3 regions of the Paenibacillus pasadenensis genome follow, and region 2 is predicted to be linked to each of the others. Evidence: riboswitches for the same ligand, from Rfam matches in the RefSeq annotation. Region 2 holds a riboswitch; each other region holds the start of a gene.
What was found. Region 2 has a riboswitch for thiamine pyrophosphate ahead of thiC (phosphomethylpyrimidine synthase ThiC). Riboswitches for the same ligand answer to the same signal wherever they lie in the genome.
Positions count from the first base shown of each region.

Region 1: linked by a shared signal. The riboswitch ahead of B8V81_RS23005 (ABC transporter substrate-binding protein) and the one ahead of thiC (phosphomethylpyrimidine synthase ThiC) in region 2 are both predicted to bind thiamine pyrophosphate.
Region 3: linked by a shared signal. The riboswitch ahead of B8V81_RS11330 (ECF transporter S component) and the one ahead of thiC (phosphomethylpyrimidine synthase ThiC) in region 2 are both predicted to bind thiamine pyrophosphate.

Region 1 covers NZ_NFEZ01000004.1:3,089,237-3,094,173, reverse strand. The annotation lists gene B8V81_RS23015 (extracellular solute-binding protein) at 1-586, shown strand, start outside; gene B8V81_RS23010 (hypothetical protein) at 618-2,924, shown strand; TPP riboswitch at 3,061-3,168, shown strand; gene B8V81_RS23005 (ABC transporter substrate-binding protein) at 3,343-4,371, shown strand; gene B8V81_RS23000 (thiamine-binding protein) at 4,403-4,705, shown strand; gene B8V81_RS22995 (ABC transporter permease) at 4,695-4,937, shown strand, end outside.
Region 2 covers NZ_NFEZ01000004.1:1,854,723-1,859,659, forward strand. The annotation lists gene B8V81_RS17495 (leucine-rich repeat protein) at 1-1,688, shown strand, start outside; TPP riboswitch at 1,825-1,928, shown strand; gene thiC (phosphomethylpyrimidine synthase ThiC) at 2,298-4,058, shown strand; gene B8V81_RS25880 (ThiF family adenylyltransferase) at 4,213-4,937, shown strand, end outside.
Region 3 covers NZ_NFEZ01000004.1:359,455-364,391, forward strand. The annotation lists gene B8V81_RS11325 (ABC transporter ATP-binding protein) at 1-1,512, opposite strand, end outside; gene B8V81_RS11330 (ECF transporter S component) at 1,517-2,134, opposite strand; TPP riboswitch at 2,394-2,503, opposite strand; gene B8V81_RS11335 (aldo/keto reductase) at 2,655-3,587, shown strand; gene B8V81_RS11340 (hypothetical protein) at 3,893-4,306, shown strand; gene B8V81_RS11345 (hypothetical protein) at 4,303-4,707, opposite strand; gene B8V81_RS11350 (VOC family protein) at 4,704-4,937, opposite strand, start outside.

The DNA.
Region 1 (4,937 bases), 1.2 Mb from region 2:
CACCGTCATCACCAAGGCATGCAAAAACGTCGACGCGGCGCTCAAGCTGCTGGAGTTCCTCGCCTCGGAGGAAGGCTTCAAGCTCGTCCGCTACGGCATCGAGGGCACGCATTACGACATGGTGGACGGCAAGCCGGTCGCCAAGGCGGAGTTCTTCGACAAGTTCGCGGCCGACACGACGGGCAAGGCCAAGAAAAACGAGGGCTTCGCGACCGGCTTCGAGGACATGACCGGCCAGGACCGGACGAACACGCTCGGCGGCGACATCTGGGCGGACCAGGAGCGGATCGCCAAGATGGAAAGCGCGCGCAAAATCCTCCGTCCGAACGGCATCTCCGTCATCTCGGCCTACAACGCCGCCGACGTCATGGCCAAGTCGCCGCAGTGGGAGGAGCTCAAGCCGTCGATGGACAAAATCGGCGACGTCTGGAAGGAAGCGGTATTCGCCAAGTCCGACGAAGCGGCGCTGGACATCATCGGCGCGCTGCGCGAGCAGATCAAGAAGACCGGCTATCCGGAGGCGATCCAGTACGTGAACGAGAACCTGAAGGGCAAGGAAGTCGTGCAGCTGCAGATGCCGAACTGATCCGGGCGCTTGCCCGAAAGGAGGCCGCGACATGAAGCGGGAGGAAGCGGGCCGGCAGGAGCGGACGGGATTCCAGGAATCCCGTCCGTACGGGCCCAAGTACGATCTGCGGACGGATTTCGTCATGGTGTACGGCATTTCGGACGATCTGCCCGAGCGGATCGAGGGCTGGAGGAAGGCCGGCTACACGATCCATCTCATGACCGGCGTCTCGTGGGGCGAATACCAGGATTACCTGTACGGCAGGTTCGACGGGCGGGAGCACTGGGACGAGGCGCAGAAGCTGCGCTCCGGCGACCCGATGCTGCACGGCAAGGACGTGCCGTACATGGCGCCGACGATCTCGTTCGCCCGGTATTTGGCGGAGCAGATCCGCCGGGCGATCGACTGCGGCGTCGAGGCGATCCATCTGGAGGAGCCGGAGTTCTGGGCGCAGTCGGGCTACGAGGAGGCGTTCAAGCGGGAGTGGCGGAGCTATTACGGCGAGGACTGGCAGGAGCCGCATCGCTCGCCGGACGCCCAGTACCGGGCCTCGAAGCTGAAGGCGGCGATGTATGCGCGCACGCTCGAGCGCATCTGCGGCGAGATGAAGGAATACGCGCTCGTCGCCTATGATCGGGCGATCCGCTTCTACGTGCCGACGCACAGCCTGATCAACTACGCCCAGTGGCGGATCGTCAGCCCGGAGGCGCTGCTCGTCTCGATGCCGTCATGCGACGGCTATATCGCCCAGATCTGGACCGGCACGGCGCGCACGGCCAACGTCTATCAGGGCGTGCGCCGCGAGCGCACGTTCGAGACGGCCTATTTGGAATATGGCATCATGCAGGAGCTGACGCGCGGCACCGGCCGCGAGATGTGGTTCCTGCACGATCCGATCGAGGACAATCCGCGCTACAGCTGGAGCGACTACCGCCGCAACTACCGGGCGACGGTCGTCGCCTCCCTGCTGCATCCGGACGTGAAGCAGTACGAGGTGTGCCCGTGGCCGTGGCGGGTGTTCGAGCTGGACTATCCGACCGAGGACGGCAGCGGCAAGGAGCCGATCCCCGAAGCCTACAAGACGGAGCTGCTGACCGTCATGAACCTGCTGCGAGACATGCATCGCCACGAGGAGGCTCCCGATCCGTCCGGCGCCGGGGCCGGACCGTCCGGCATCGGCCTCTGCCTGGCCAACTCGTCCATGTACCAGCGGGGCGACGTGCTCGGGGAGGGAGAGGATGGAGGCGAGTTCAACGACGACGGCACGGAGGCGGCGGACGGACTGACGACGCGGCAGCTGGAGCTGCTGGACTTCTCGGCCTTTTACGGACTGGCGCTGCCGCCGGTCAAGAATGGCATCCCGCTGCGCCCGGTCCAGCTCGACAACATCCTGACGTTCCCCGGCTATCTCGAGGGCTACCGCGTCCTGCTGCTCAGCTACGAGTTCATGAAGCCGGAGCATCCCGGCATCCATCAGGCGCTCGCCCAATGGGCGCGGGAGGGCGGCGTGCTGATCTATGCCGGCGACGGCTCGGATCCGTTCCACGGCGTGCGCGAATGGTGGAATCGCGGGGCGGGAAGCCGCGTCTACGAGCGTCCCGAGCAGCATCTGTTCGAGGCGATGGGGCTAGGCCGGGAACCGGAGCCGGGCGAGCATGCCGTCGGGGAGGGCGCGCTGCTGCATCTGCGCTGCCATCCGGCCGAGCTGTCGCGCTCCGCGGCAGGCGCGGAGCGCGTGCTCGGCGCGATCCGGCGCGCGCTGGAGCTGCGCGGCGAGGCGGACGACTACCGCGAGAGCGGCTTGCTGCGCATCCGGCGCGGTCCTTATGTGATCGCGCATGCGCTGGACGAGAGCGAAGCGGCAGGCGGCTCGGCCGTGCTCGAGGGAGCGTTTGTCGATCTGTTCGACGCGGAGCTGACGGTGCGGAATCGGATCGAGCTCGCGCCGGGCGAGGACGCCCTGCTGTACGATCTGGGCGAAGCGGCCGGCGGCTGGGGCGAGGAGGAGCCGGCACAGGCAGGCTCTGCGCACGCCGGCCCGGGAGCGGCGGAGGCGGCGCGGCGCGCCTCCGTGCTTGTCAGCTCCTCCCGCGTCCGGGACGCGGCTCGGGAAGGCGGACGGTTCCGCTACGTGTCGGAGTCGCCGTCCGAGATGACGGTGAGCACGAGGCTGCGCGCTTGTTCCATGCCGAGCCGCATCCGCGCCTGCGCGGCGGATATCCCGCTGGCCGGGCCGGGCGCTGACGCATCCGGCGGCCATGCGGTAGAGGCGGAGTTCCATGCCGCCTCGTCCACGCTGCTGCTGCGCCACGAAGGCCGCCCTGCGGGCGTCCGCGTCGAGCTGGAGTGGCTCTGACAAAAGCGGCGTCCGGCCGGGAGGGCGCTAACGGGCCTGCGGGCTTGCAGGCTTGCGGACTTGCCGCAATCCGGCCGCGTCCTTTTTCAATCCGGTTGCAATCGGCCCGAGCTCTGCTATAATGGCACTATTGACAACCGCATAGCTGGGGAGCTGGCGCACGCCGGCTGAGAGGGGAGAAGCATCCCGACCCGTACACCTGATCTGGATAATGCCAGCGTAGGAACCGTATGCAGCCGACTCGCCGCGGAGCAGCCCTTTCGGGAGCTTCCGTACGCAAGTCTCGATCTGCGATCCATCACGACGTCTTCCTTGGGGAGACGTCTTTTTTTGTTCGGGCGGGATCGGCTGCGCGGATCGGCCGGCGGACGGCGACGAAGGCGATGCGGCATGAGAGAGAAGAAAGCAGGGGAGAGACATGGGGAGCAAGACAAGATGGACAAGCGGCATGCTGACGGCGGCGCTGGCGCTCGCGCTGGCCGCCTGCGGCGGCAGCGCCGAGCAGGAGAACGGCGGAGCGGCGGCGACGGACGCGCCGCTGCAAAAGGTGAAGGTCGTGCTCGACTGGACGCCGAATACGAACCATACCGGCCTTTATGTGGCGCGCGACAAGGGGTACTTCAAGGAGCAAGGGCTCGACGTCGAGATCGTGCAGCCGCCCGAAGGGACGGCCGCCGATACGCTCGTCGCCAAGGGCGAGGCGGAGTTCGGCATCGGCTATCAGGAAAACCTGACGCTCGCGCGCACGCAGGAGCTGCCGCTCGTCTCGGTCGCGGCGGTCATCCAGCACAATACGTCGGGCTTCGCCTCGCCGGCGGACAAGGGCATCAAGGAGCCCAAAGACTTTGAGGGCAAGACGTACGGCGGCTGGGGAGCGCCGGTCGAGCAGGAGGTGCTCGCCTCGCTCATGCAGGAGCAGCAGGCGGATGTCGGCCAGGTCAAGATCGTCAACATGGGCAACGCCGACTTCTTCACCGCCGTCAAGCGCGACATCGACTTCGCCTGGATCTTCTACGGATGGACGGGCGTCGAGGCGGAGCTGCGCGGCGAGCAGCTGAACATGGTCTATCTGACCGACTATAGCGACAAGCTCGACTACTATACTCCGCTGCTGCAGACGAGCGAGAAGCTGATCGCCGAGCGGCCGGAGCTCGTGCGCGCGTTCGTCGCCGGCGCGGCAGCCGGCTACGAGGACGCGATCCGCGATCCGGAAGGGGCGGCGGAAACGCTGATCGCGGCCGTGCCCGATCTGAATCCGGAGCTCGTGCGCGCCAGCCAGAAGTGGCTGAGCCCGAAATACCAGGATGACGCCGCCCGCTGGGGCGAGCAGAAGGCCGAGGTGTGGAACGGGTACGCCGACTGGATGGTCGAGCACGGCCTGATGGACGCCAAGCCGGACCTGGCGAAGGCGTTCACGAACGAGTTCCTGCCCGCAGACGGAAATTGATCCCTGTTTCGAACGAGAGGAGAGCATCGACATGGCCAACGCGCTGGTAAGCATCCAGATTTTGCCGACGACGCCGGGAGGAGAAAGCGTCCTGCCGTACGTCGACCGGGCGATCGACATCATCAAGGAGGCCGGCGTGCCTTATCGCGTCGCTCCGCTGGAGACGACGATGGAGGGCGACCTGCAGCAGCTGCTCGCGGTCGTCGCCCGCATGAGCGAGGCGCTGGCCGAGCTCGGCTGCCCGTCCGTCATCTCCCAGGTGAAAATCTACTACAATCCGGGCAGCGGAGCCTCGATGGACCGCCTGCTCGAAAAGTATCCGGATGGCCGGTAGCGGCCATCGCGGGCCGGATCGGAACGAGGCGGACGGACGCGAAGCCGTCCGGCGCGACGCGGCAGCCGATGGCGCAGCGTCAGGGCGGGCCGGAGCGGCGGCCAATGGCGCTAAGTCGGCGCGTGCGCGGGCCGGCGGCCGAACGCGCTCGCGGCTGAAGGCGGCGTGGCCGCCGCTCGCCGTGCTCGCGGCGCTGCTGCTGCTCTGGGAGGCGGCAGTGCGGCTGTGGGGC
Region 2 (4,937 bases):
TCCCGGCTCTAAAATGGGACGGAAGCACGACCATTCCGACTCTGGACAGCTCCATCGTACCGGCAGAAGCAGTGGCGACCATCACGACCGATCGCTCGACGAGAGCTGAGCTTAATCCGAACCACGCTCAGGTTTCCACCTCGATCTATGGCAAGCTGATCGTAGACGGCAGCCTGATCATTCCAGAAGATGAAGTGTTATTCTTGTCCGGCGACCTGGTCGTAAATGGAAAAGTCACGGGCAAAGGAACGATCCGGTATGCCGAAGGGGCAACCTTCGACAAATCCAGAATCGACCCTACGGTTACTGTGATCTCAGATGAGGATGCCAACAATCCTCATATTCCGACGCCGACGCCATCGCCGACACCGACACCGTCATCGACACCGTCATCAACACCGTCATCAACACCGTCATCAACACCGACGCCGTCACCGGCTCCGTCCGATCCGGGCATTCCGACGGCGTCGCCGGCTCCAAGCGTGCAACCGTCTCCGGTCATTTCGAATACAGAACATACAATCAGAAGCACCGAAACCGTTCAGGACGGCATGATGATGGTCACCGTCACGGACGCCGATCTGACGGCAGCCATTGCTTCCGCTGGAAATTCCGCTGGATCCTTGGTTATCTCGACCAACAAGGAGCAGGCCAAGCTTGTATTGACAGGCCGGCAAGTCGAACTGCTCTCAGCCTTGCCGAAGAAGAGCACGGTTGTCTTCAGCGCTGGCGGATCGTCCGTTGTTCTGCCGCTGTCTCTGATGAGCCTCGCTCCCTCCAATTCCAGTCTCGAATTGGAAATCAAGCCGGCTGCTGATTCCAGCGCTTTCGTCACTGCTTTAGGAAATGGCAAACTAATCGGCCAACCCGTCTCATTTGAGGCCGACTGGACAACTGCAGCCGGTCGCAAGCCCGTGGACATCCCGAACCATCTATTCATCACCCGAACATTCACTGTACCCGGCAGCTTCGAGCTTGACGAGGCAGGAGTGCTGTATGAAGAAGACGGTGCCGTCTCTCCCGTAGCTTCCATCTTGAGCAAGCAAGCGGACGGCACGACGAAGGTGACCGTCAGCCGCCCTGGCTTCTCGGTGTACGCCTTGGCGACTCGAACCGTGAACTTTACTGATCTTGACGACTCCGCCGCCGCTCGCGTGATCGAGGCTTTGGCCGGCAAGTGGATCATCAACGGTACATCAGCGACGACTTATTCGCCCGATGCCAGCCTGAGCCGCGCCGAATTCACCGCCCTGCTCGTCCGGGCACTCGGTCTGAAGTCAACAGCGCTCGCCTCTTTCACCGATGTAAAAAAAGGCGACTGGTTTGCTGCCGACGTGGCGGCGGCCAGCGAAGCGGGGTTGATCCAAGGCATCGGCAAGGGAAAATTCGCGCCACATGACAAAGTCTCCCGTCAGGATCTGGCTGTTATCCTGGAGCGGGCATTGAAGCTTGCCGGCATCGAGTTGACGACCGATCAAACGGTCGCTTACACAGACCTGGCACATGCGGCCGCTTATGCCAGAGAAAGCATCCAGAAGCTTACGAACGCGGGCGTCTTGAACGGTTACTTGCTTTCGGGCAAGACCTATTATCAGCCCAACGCCCCGGCTGACCGTGAATTCGCCGCCGTAGCCCTGTACCAATGGCTCCTTAAGGCCAAGCTGATGAACGGATTCGATTTGAGCTAGTTTGAACTACCAATAGATTAGAAACTTAAGTTTAAAACCACATGCGAGAACACTCCTTGTGGTTTTTTTTTATTATTTGTAGAATGAAAAGTTCGAACTTGACGACACCTGAAAGACAGCGTATATTCAAAACCAAGATATCCACTAGGGGCGCCCGCAAGGGCTGAGATAAAGCGAAGCTTTGGTCCCTTTGAACCTGATCTGGGTCATGCCAGCGTAGGAAAGTGGTCGAATCGCGCAACGTTTGTATCGGTCTGCGTCCATTCGCCGCTTCCTGTCCGGGAGGCGGCTTTTTTGCGCCTCGCCAAGCGGATGGGAAGGAGGCGACGACGTTCGGATAAGAAGGGGAAAGGCAAAAGAGACAAGGGCGGCACGGTCGGAAGGCTTCGCCGGCTGCCTTGCGTCGAAGGCGGGGGAATCACTCCCATCCGGACTGCCCTTGAACCCTTCTCCCGAAGCCCGCCCCAACCTGGCGGCGGGCGCAGACCTGGCCAAGCCCCTCCGTGCCGGCTCGAGGGCGAGCCGTCACGGAACGATGCGCGAGCACGGCTTTCTTTGCTCTCTAGCCTCCTAGCGGATATTCCACAACCGCGAGGAGGTTTTTTTCATATGCCCATCCTGACGAAGCCGCTGCCGGGGAGCCGCAAGGCCTACATCGACGGAAAGACGCCGGGCGTGCGCGTGCCGGTGCGCGAGATCGCGCTGACGGACAGCGACATGCGCGGACAGCAGGTGCACAACGAGCCGGTGCGCGTGTACGACTCCAGCGGTCCGTATACGGACGAAAGCTATGTCGCGGACATCCGGCGCGGCTTGCCCGCCTTGCGAGAGCGCTGGATCGCGGAGCGAGCCGACACGGAAGCCTACGACGGCCGCGAGGTGCGTCCGGAGGACAACGGCTTTACAGATGCGGAGAAGGCGGCGGCAAAAGGCGCGGAGCGGTTCCCGCCGACCGGCCGCAAGCCGCTGCGGGCGAAGCCCGGCCGCAACGTGACGCAGCTGCATTACGCGCGGCGCGGCATCGTGACGCCGGAGATGGAGTTCATCGCCCTCCGGGAGGGCATGGAGCCGGAGTTCGTGCGCAGCGAGGTGGCCGCCGGCCGCGCGATCATTCCCGCCAACATCAACCACCCGGAGATCGAGCCGATGATCATCGGGCGGCATTTTCATGTGAAGATCAACGCCAACATCGGCAACTCCGCCGTCGCCTCCTCGATCGAGGAGGAGGTCGAGAAGATGACGTGGGCGACGCGCTGGGGCGCGGACACGATCATGGACCTGTCCACCGGCAAGAACATCCATACGACCCGCGAATGGATCGTGCGCAACTCGCCCGTCCCGGTCGGCACGGTGCCGATCTATCAAGCGCTGGAGAAGGTGAACGGCAAGGCGGAGGACCTCAGCTGGGAGGTGTTCCGCGACACGCTGATCGAGCAGGCCGAGCAGGGCGTCGACTACTTCACGATCCATGCGGGCGTGCTGCTGCGCTACGTGCCGCTGACGGCGAAGCGCGTGACGGGCATCGTCAGCCGCGGGGGCTCGATCCTGGCGGCGTGGTGCCTCGCGCATCATCGGGAGAACTTCCTGTATACGCATTTCGAGGAGATCTGCGAGATCATGAAGGCGTACGACGTCAGCTTCTCGCTCGGCGACGGCCTTCGTCCCGGCTCGATCGCCGACGCCAACGACGAAGCGCAGTTCGCGGAGCTGGACACGCTCGGCGAGCTGACGAAGATCGCCTGGAAGCATGACGTGCAGGTGATGATCGAGGGCCCCGGCCATGTTCCGATGCATCTCATCAAGGAGAACATGGACCGCCAGCTCGCGGTGTGCGACGAGGCGCCTTTTTACACCCTTGGTCCGCTGACGACGGACATCGCGCCGGGATACGACCATATCACGAGCGCGATCGGGGCGGCGATGATCGGCTGGTTCGGGACGGCGATGCTGTGCTACGTGACGCCGAAGGAGCATCTGGGCCTGCCGAACAAGGAGGATGTGAAGGAGGGCGTCATCACCTACAAGATTGCTGCCCACGCGGCCGATCTGGCCAAGGGCCATCCGCGCGCGAGGCTGCGCGACGACGCGCTGTCCAAGGCGCGCTTCGAGTTCCGCTGGCGCGACCAGTTCCATCTGTCGCTCGATCCCGAGCGGGCGATGAGCTATCACGACGAGACGCTGCCCGCCGAGGGCGCGAAGACGGCGCATTTCTGCTCGATGTGCGGACCGAAGTTCTGCAGCATGCGCATCACGCAGGACATCCGCGACTATGCGGAGCGCGAGGGGCTGGAGACAGCGGAGGCGATCGAGGCGGGCATGAAGGAGCAGGCGGACGCCTTCAAGGCGGGCGGCGGCAAGATTTATGCGTGAGGAGAGGCGGACGGAGGGAGAGGCGGTCGCAGGCGGGACCGGTCAGACGGAGGAAGGAACGGTCTTAGGCGAGGTCGGTCGGACGGAGGGAGAGTTGGTCGCAGGCGGGACCGGACGGATGGAGCCAGGAGCGAGAGCAGGGATGGCTGGCGGGATGGAAAAGGTCGGTCGGACGGAGGAAGGAGCGGTCGCAGGGCTGAGCGCGGAGCGGCGCGAGCGCTTCTCGCGGCAGATGCGGTTCGCGCCGATCGGCGAAAAAGGCCAGCTGGCGCTATTCCGCTCCCGCGTGCTGATCGCCGGCGTCGGCTCGCTCGGCTGCGCGCTGGCACAGCATATGGCGCGGGCGGGCGTCGGCTCGATCGTGCTCGCCGACCGCGACTATGTCGAGTGGAGCAATCTGCAGCGGCAGATGCTGTTCGACGAGGAGGATGCGCGGCAGTGCCTGCCCAAGGCGGTCGCGGCGGTGGAAAAGCTGCGTCGCGTCGACAGCGGTCTTGCGGCGGAGGCGGTCGTCGCCGACTTGACGGCGCCGGGCGTGCTGGAGAAGGCGGCTGCCGGCTGCGATCTCGTGCTCGACGGCACGGACAACGCCGAGGTGCGGCTGCGGCTGAGCGACTGGTGCTTCGCGCATGGCGTGCCGCTGCTCTACGGCGGAGTCGCCGGAGCCTCCGGCATGAGCGCGCCGCTCGTGCCCGGCGCGACCTGCTGCCTGCGCTGCCTGATCGGCGGCGAGGAGGAGCAGGAGAGCGGCGAGACATGCGATACGGTCGGCATGCTGTCGCCGGCGGTGGAGCTGGTCGCGGCGCTGCAGGCGGCGGAGGCGCTCAAGTGGCTGAGCGGTAGCCGCAGCGACATGCGGCGCACGCTCGCGACGGCGAG
Region 3 (4,937 bases), 1.5 Mb from region 2:
CGACAGCTGGTACGGATGGCGCCGCTCCAGCCCGGCGAGCGCGAACCGCTCCAGCAGCGTCCGGACCCGGCCGTCCCGCTCGGGCGGTGACAGCCGCTCCGGCATCGAGAACGCCAGCTCCTCGGCGACGCTGTCCGTGACGAGCTGGAACTCGGGGTTCTGAAAGCAGTACGCCGCCAGCTCCGCCGCCTGCCGGGGCTTGCGCAGCCGGGCCTCCGGCGCGCCCAAAAGGCGCATCCGCCCTTCGCTGCGGACGAGCCGCATGATGGCGAGCAGCAGCGTGCTTTTGCCGGCGCCGTTGGCTCCGGTGACGGCGATCCAGTCGCCGGCGCAGACGGACAGCCGGTCGGCGCGCACCTTGACCTCGCGGCCCCGCATCCCGGCGAAGCCGTCCAGCTCCAGCAGCGGGGCGGGAAGCGGCGGCGTGCCTGCAGCGGGTGCAGCCGCGGCAGAAGCGTCCGCGCCTGGCGCTGCCGCTGCCGCTGCGAGAAGCGTCCCGCCGCCGGCCGGAACGGGCGCATGCGGCAAGACATGAGTCTCGTCGGCCGCATCGAGCGGAGCCGCCGCTCCCGCATGCGCTCCGCCGTCCGTGGAGCCGAAGCGGCCTGCCTTTGCCGCTGCCTCATCGTCCCAGAAGCCCGGGTACCAGACGCCGTAGCGACGCAGCTGCGCGCGGCAGTCGCGAAAGATCTCCTCCGGCGGGCCGTCCGCCTCCAGCCGTCCGTCCGGCGAGAACAGCAGGATGCGGTCCATATCCCCGGCGATGAGGTCGATCTTGTGCTCGACGATGAGCACGGTCCGGCCGTCCCAGATGCGGCGCAGCGCGTCCCATACCTGAGCTGTGCCTTCCGGGTCGAGCAGCGCGGTCGGCTCGTCGAGCAGCAGCGCGTCAGGATCGACGGCCAGCATCGAGGCGACGGCGAGCCGCTGCTTCATGCCTTGGGACAGCTCCGAGACGGCCGTGTGCGGGTCGGGCAGCTCTAGCCCGGCCTGCTCGAGGCAGGCCGCGATCCGCTCCGGCATCTGTTCGCGGGGGACGGCTTGGTTCTCCAGCGCAAAAGCGATCTCTTCGTCCGCATAAGGCATGCAGAACTGCGCTTCGGGATCCTGGAACACGTAGCCGGGCCGCTCCGGCACGACGAGCCGCTCCGCCTTCAGCGGAATCGGGATCGCTGACGGCACGAGGCCGCCGAGCACCTGCAGCAGCGTCGACTTGCCGCAGCCGCTCGGTCCGAGCAGCAGCACCTTCTCTCCGCGCCGGATCGTCACGTCGAGGTCGCGGAACAGCAGCGGCGCTTCTTCGCCGGGGTACTTGAGCCGCAGGCCGATCGCCTCGGCCGCGACCGGCACGGCCGCAGCGCCGCTCCGGGCAGGCGCTCCGGCGGCTTCCGTCCGCAGCGAGCCGGCAGCCGCGCGCTCCGCGTCCTGACTGGCCGCTTTTCCCGACTCCTCCGCGTTCCCCGACTCCGCCTCGTTACCCGGCGCTGCCGCGCCCCGGTTGAGGCCGCTCATCCGCTCAGCCATCCAGCGCGTCGTAGTCCTTGGCCGAAGCCGGACGCAGCAGGCTCGTCACGCCGGTGCGCTCCAGCGCGCGGGCGAGCGCCCAGGCGAACAGCCCGGCGATGACGACGCTGCCGAGCAGCCGCATGGAGACGAACAGCGCGTAGTTCCAGAACGCGAGCTGGTCGATGTAGCCGTAGTAGCGGTCGATGAAGATCGAGGCGACGGCGGCGCCGACGGAGGCGAGCACGGCGACGATCGGACCGGCCTTGCGGTACAGGAACAGCGCGAAGAACAGCTCGGCGCCGAGGCCCTGGAACAGGCCGTACCAGAGCGTCGAGATGCCCCACGATCCGCCGAGGAACGCCTCGATCGCGGCGGCGGCGACTTCCGCGAGGATGGCGACGCCGGGCTTGCGGATGAGCAGGAACGCGAACGTGCCGGCCATGAACCACATGCCGTAGCTGAGCTGCTCGGCGTGCAGGCCGAGCGGCTTGAGGACGTCGTACATCGGCCCCCAGATCTTGTAGACGAGGCCGAAGACGACCGAGACGACGATCGTGACGAGGATGTCGGCGAGGGTGAGGCGATTGCCGGCGCGCGTCGCGCGGCCGGAGGCTGGTGCGGTGGACATGGGATCAGCTTCCTTTCGGATGGGGAATCGGTCTCTCACAGCGGCATGATCCCGGAGCGGCTGCTGTCGGCGGATGCGAAAAAAAGCCCGCCGGACAGCCGGCGGGCAGATGGAATCGGACAGGCGCGCCTCGCGTCCCCCTATGGCGGCGGAACGCAGGACTCGGCCGGCCTGCACGCGGCAGGCCGGACAGGAAAGGCTCCGCCCGCCCGGACGGAGCGGCGGACGGAAGTCCCTAAGCGGACAGGGCCTTTCCCAAGTTGGCGCGATGCATTCTCTCTACGCTGGCATTACCCAGATCAGATCAATGGTCAGCGGCATGCGGCCGCAGTCTCAGCCCGACTTCATCGAGCCCCCATGCATGCTATGAAAGTGCTCTTACTATACCTTGGAAAATCCGGTTCGGCAATAGGGAGTGCCGGCGGGCGGCAGGACGGGCATTGCGGACGGAGTTGAGGGCGTCGGCGGTTGCATCCGTTTTCAAAGGCGGGTAAGCTGGAAGAAAAGGAGGGATTGGCCAATGAAATATCGTCGCTTGGGCAAAACGGAGCTGAACGTGTCGGTCGTCGGCATCGGCACCTGGCAATTCGGCGGGGAGTGGGGCATGGACTTCTCGCAGGACGAGGCGGACGCGATTCTCGACAAGGGCGCGGAGCTCGGCATCAACCTCATCGACACGGCGGAATGCTACGGAGACCATCTGTCGGAGCAGCTCATCGGAGGGTACCTCAGCCGCCGCAGGCGCGAGGACTGGATCGTCGCCACGAAGTTCGGCCATCATTTCCACGAGCGGTTCAAGCGGACCGACGTGTACGACGCGGAGGATGTCGTGCGGCAGCTCGACGCCTCGCTCAAAGCGCTGCGCACCGACTACGTGGACCTGTACCAGTTCCACTCGGGTCCGGACGCGGCGTTCGACAACGACGACCTGTGGACGGCGCTGGACAAGCAGGTGCAGGCAGGCAAGATCCGCCATCTGGGCACCTCCATCGGCAGCAACGACAACCTCCACCAGACCGAGGCCTCGACGCGGGTCGGCTCGCAGGCGATCCAGGTCGTCTACAATCGGCTCGACCGCAAGCCGGAGGAGCGCGTCTTCCCGGCCTGCGAGGCGCAGGATCTCGGCGTGCTGGCGCGGGTGCCGCTAGCGAGCGGCTTCCTGAGCGGCAAGTACAAGCCGGGCACGGAGTTCGGCGCGACCGACGTGCGCCACCGCCAGGATGCGGAGCAGGTGCGCCGCCGCCTCGAGGAAGTGGAGCGCATCGCTGCGGAAGAAGTGCCGGAGGGCGTCGACATGGCGGCATGGGCGCTCGCCTGGTGCCTGCGCCATCCGGCGGTGACGTCGGTCATCCCCGGCTGCAAAAATCCGCAGCAGGTGCAGAGCAACGCCGATGCCGTCGCGCTGGTGACGGAGCCGCATCCGCAGGATGTCCCGGCTCCGGCGCGGGCGTAAGGCGGGGGACGGCAGCGTGCGGACGCAGGGGCGGGCGTAGGCGCGGAGCGAGCGTAGGCGGCGCGGCCCGCGCCTAAGCGCCGGCGAGGCGCAGGCGAGCGTCAAGCCTGCCAGGGCCGCCGATGCCCAGGGCCGGCGGCTCGCGAAGGGCAGGTTCAGCCCCCTTTAGAATCGTCAGCGCGTCGACAAGGAGCCTTCATCCACACCGTGGATGAAGGCTCCTTTCGTTTTCGAGGTTGGATCGCGCGGGCAAGCAGGGAGGAAGGCTGGAGCAACGCGAGTAGAGGCTGCAGCCGGAAAAAGTCGTGCTGCAGGCCGCGCGGACGCGCCAGCCGGAGCTGCAGCCGGAAAAAGTCGTGCTGCAGGCTGCGCGGATGCGCCAGCCGGAGCTGCAGCCGGAAAAAGTCGTGCTGCAGGCTGCGCGGATGCGCCAGCCGGAGCTGCAGCCGGAAAAAGTCGTGCTGCCGGCCGCGCGGACGCGCCAGCCGGAGCTGCAGCCGGAAAAAGTCGGGCTGCCGGCTGCGCGGATGCGCCAGCCGGAGCTGCAGCCGGAAAAAGTCGTGCTGCCGGCCGCCCGGACGCGCCAGACGGAGCTGCAGCCGGAAAAAGTCGTGCTGCCGGCCGCGCGGACGCGCCAGCCGGAGCTGCAGCCGGAAAAAGTCGGGCTGCCGGCTGCCCGGACGCGCCAGATGGAGCTGCAGCCGGAAAAAATCCGCTAGCGGGCCCGCTCTTTGCCGAGTACGGTCTTGCCGTCCTGCGACAAGTACACGGTCAGCGTGCCCGCATCGCCCGGCCCTATGACGCGGAAGCGGACCGCATGCACGGTCCGGCCTTCATGCTCCGCGCCGATCCGCTGCGCCAGCTCCGGGCCTGCCGTCATTGCCGAGACGGCGGAATCCTTCGGGCTGGCCGGCAGCAGCCGGCTCTCCTCCGGCGTCAGGCCGGCATATGCGGCCAGCACCACCCTCTTCCGCGCCGAGGCGGCTTCGTCCGGAGCGGCCTTGCCGATGGCCGCCCAGCCGTCTCCGGAGGCGGGCGGCCCGATCAGCAGCCAGGCTGCGGCGGCGGATCCGGCGGCAAAGATCAGAAGCGGCAGCAGCCAGGCGGCCGCCCGCTTCAAGCTGTCCCTCCGTTGCCCGGCGGCCAGTCGGCGGCCGGGATTTTGCCCGCGTGCTCCCGCCAGTCCGCCGGCACCTCCACGGAGCACATGAGCTCGAGGCTGTTGCCGTCGGGGTCGTCGAAGTAGATGGACGCGTTGGCCTGATGAGGCCTTACGAACGGGGCGGCGTCCGGCTGCCGCCCGAACGGCGCCGGCTCGATTCCCCGCGCCTTCAGCCAGGCCGCGCTGCG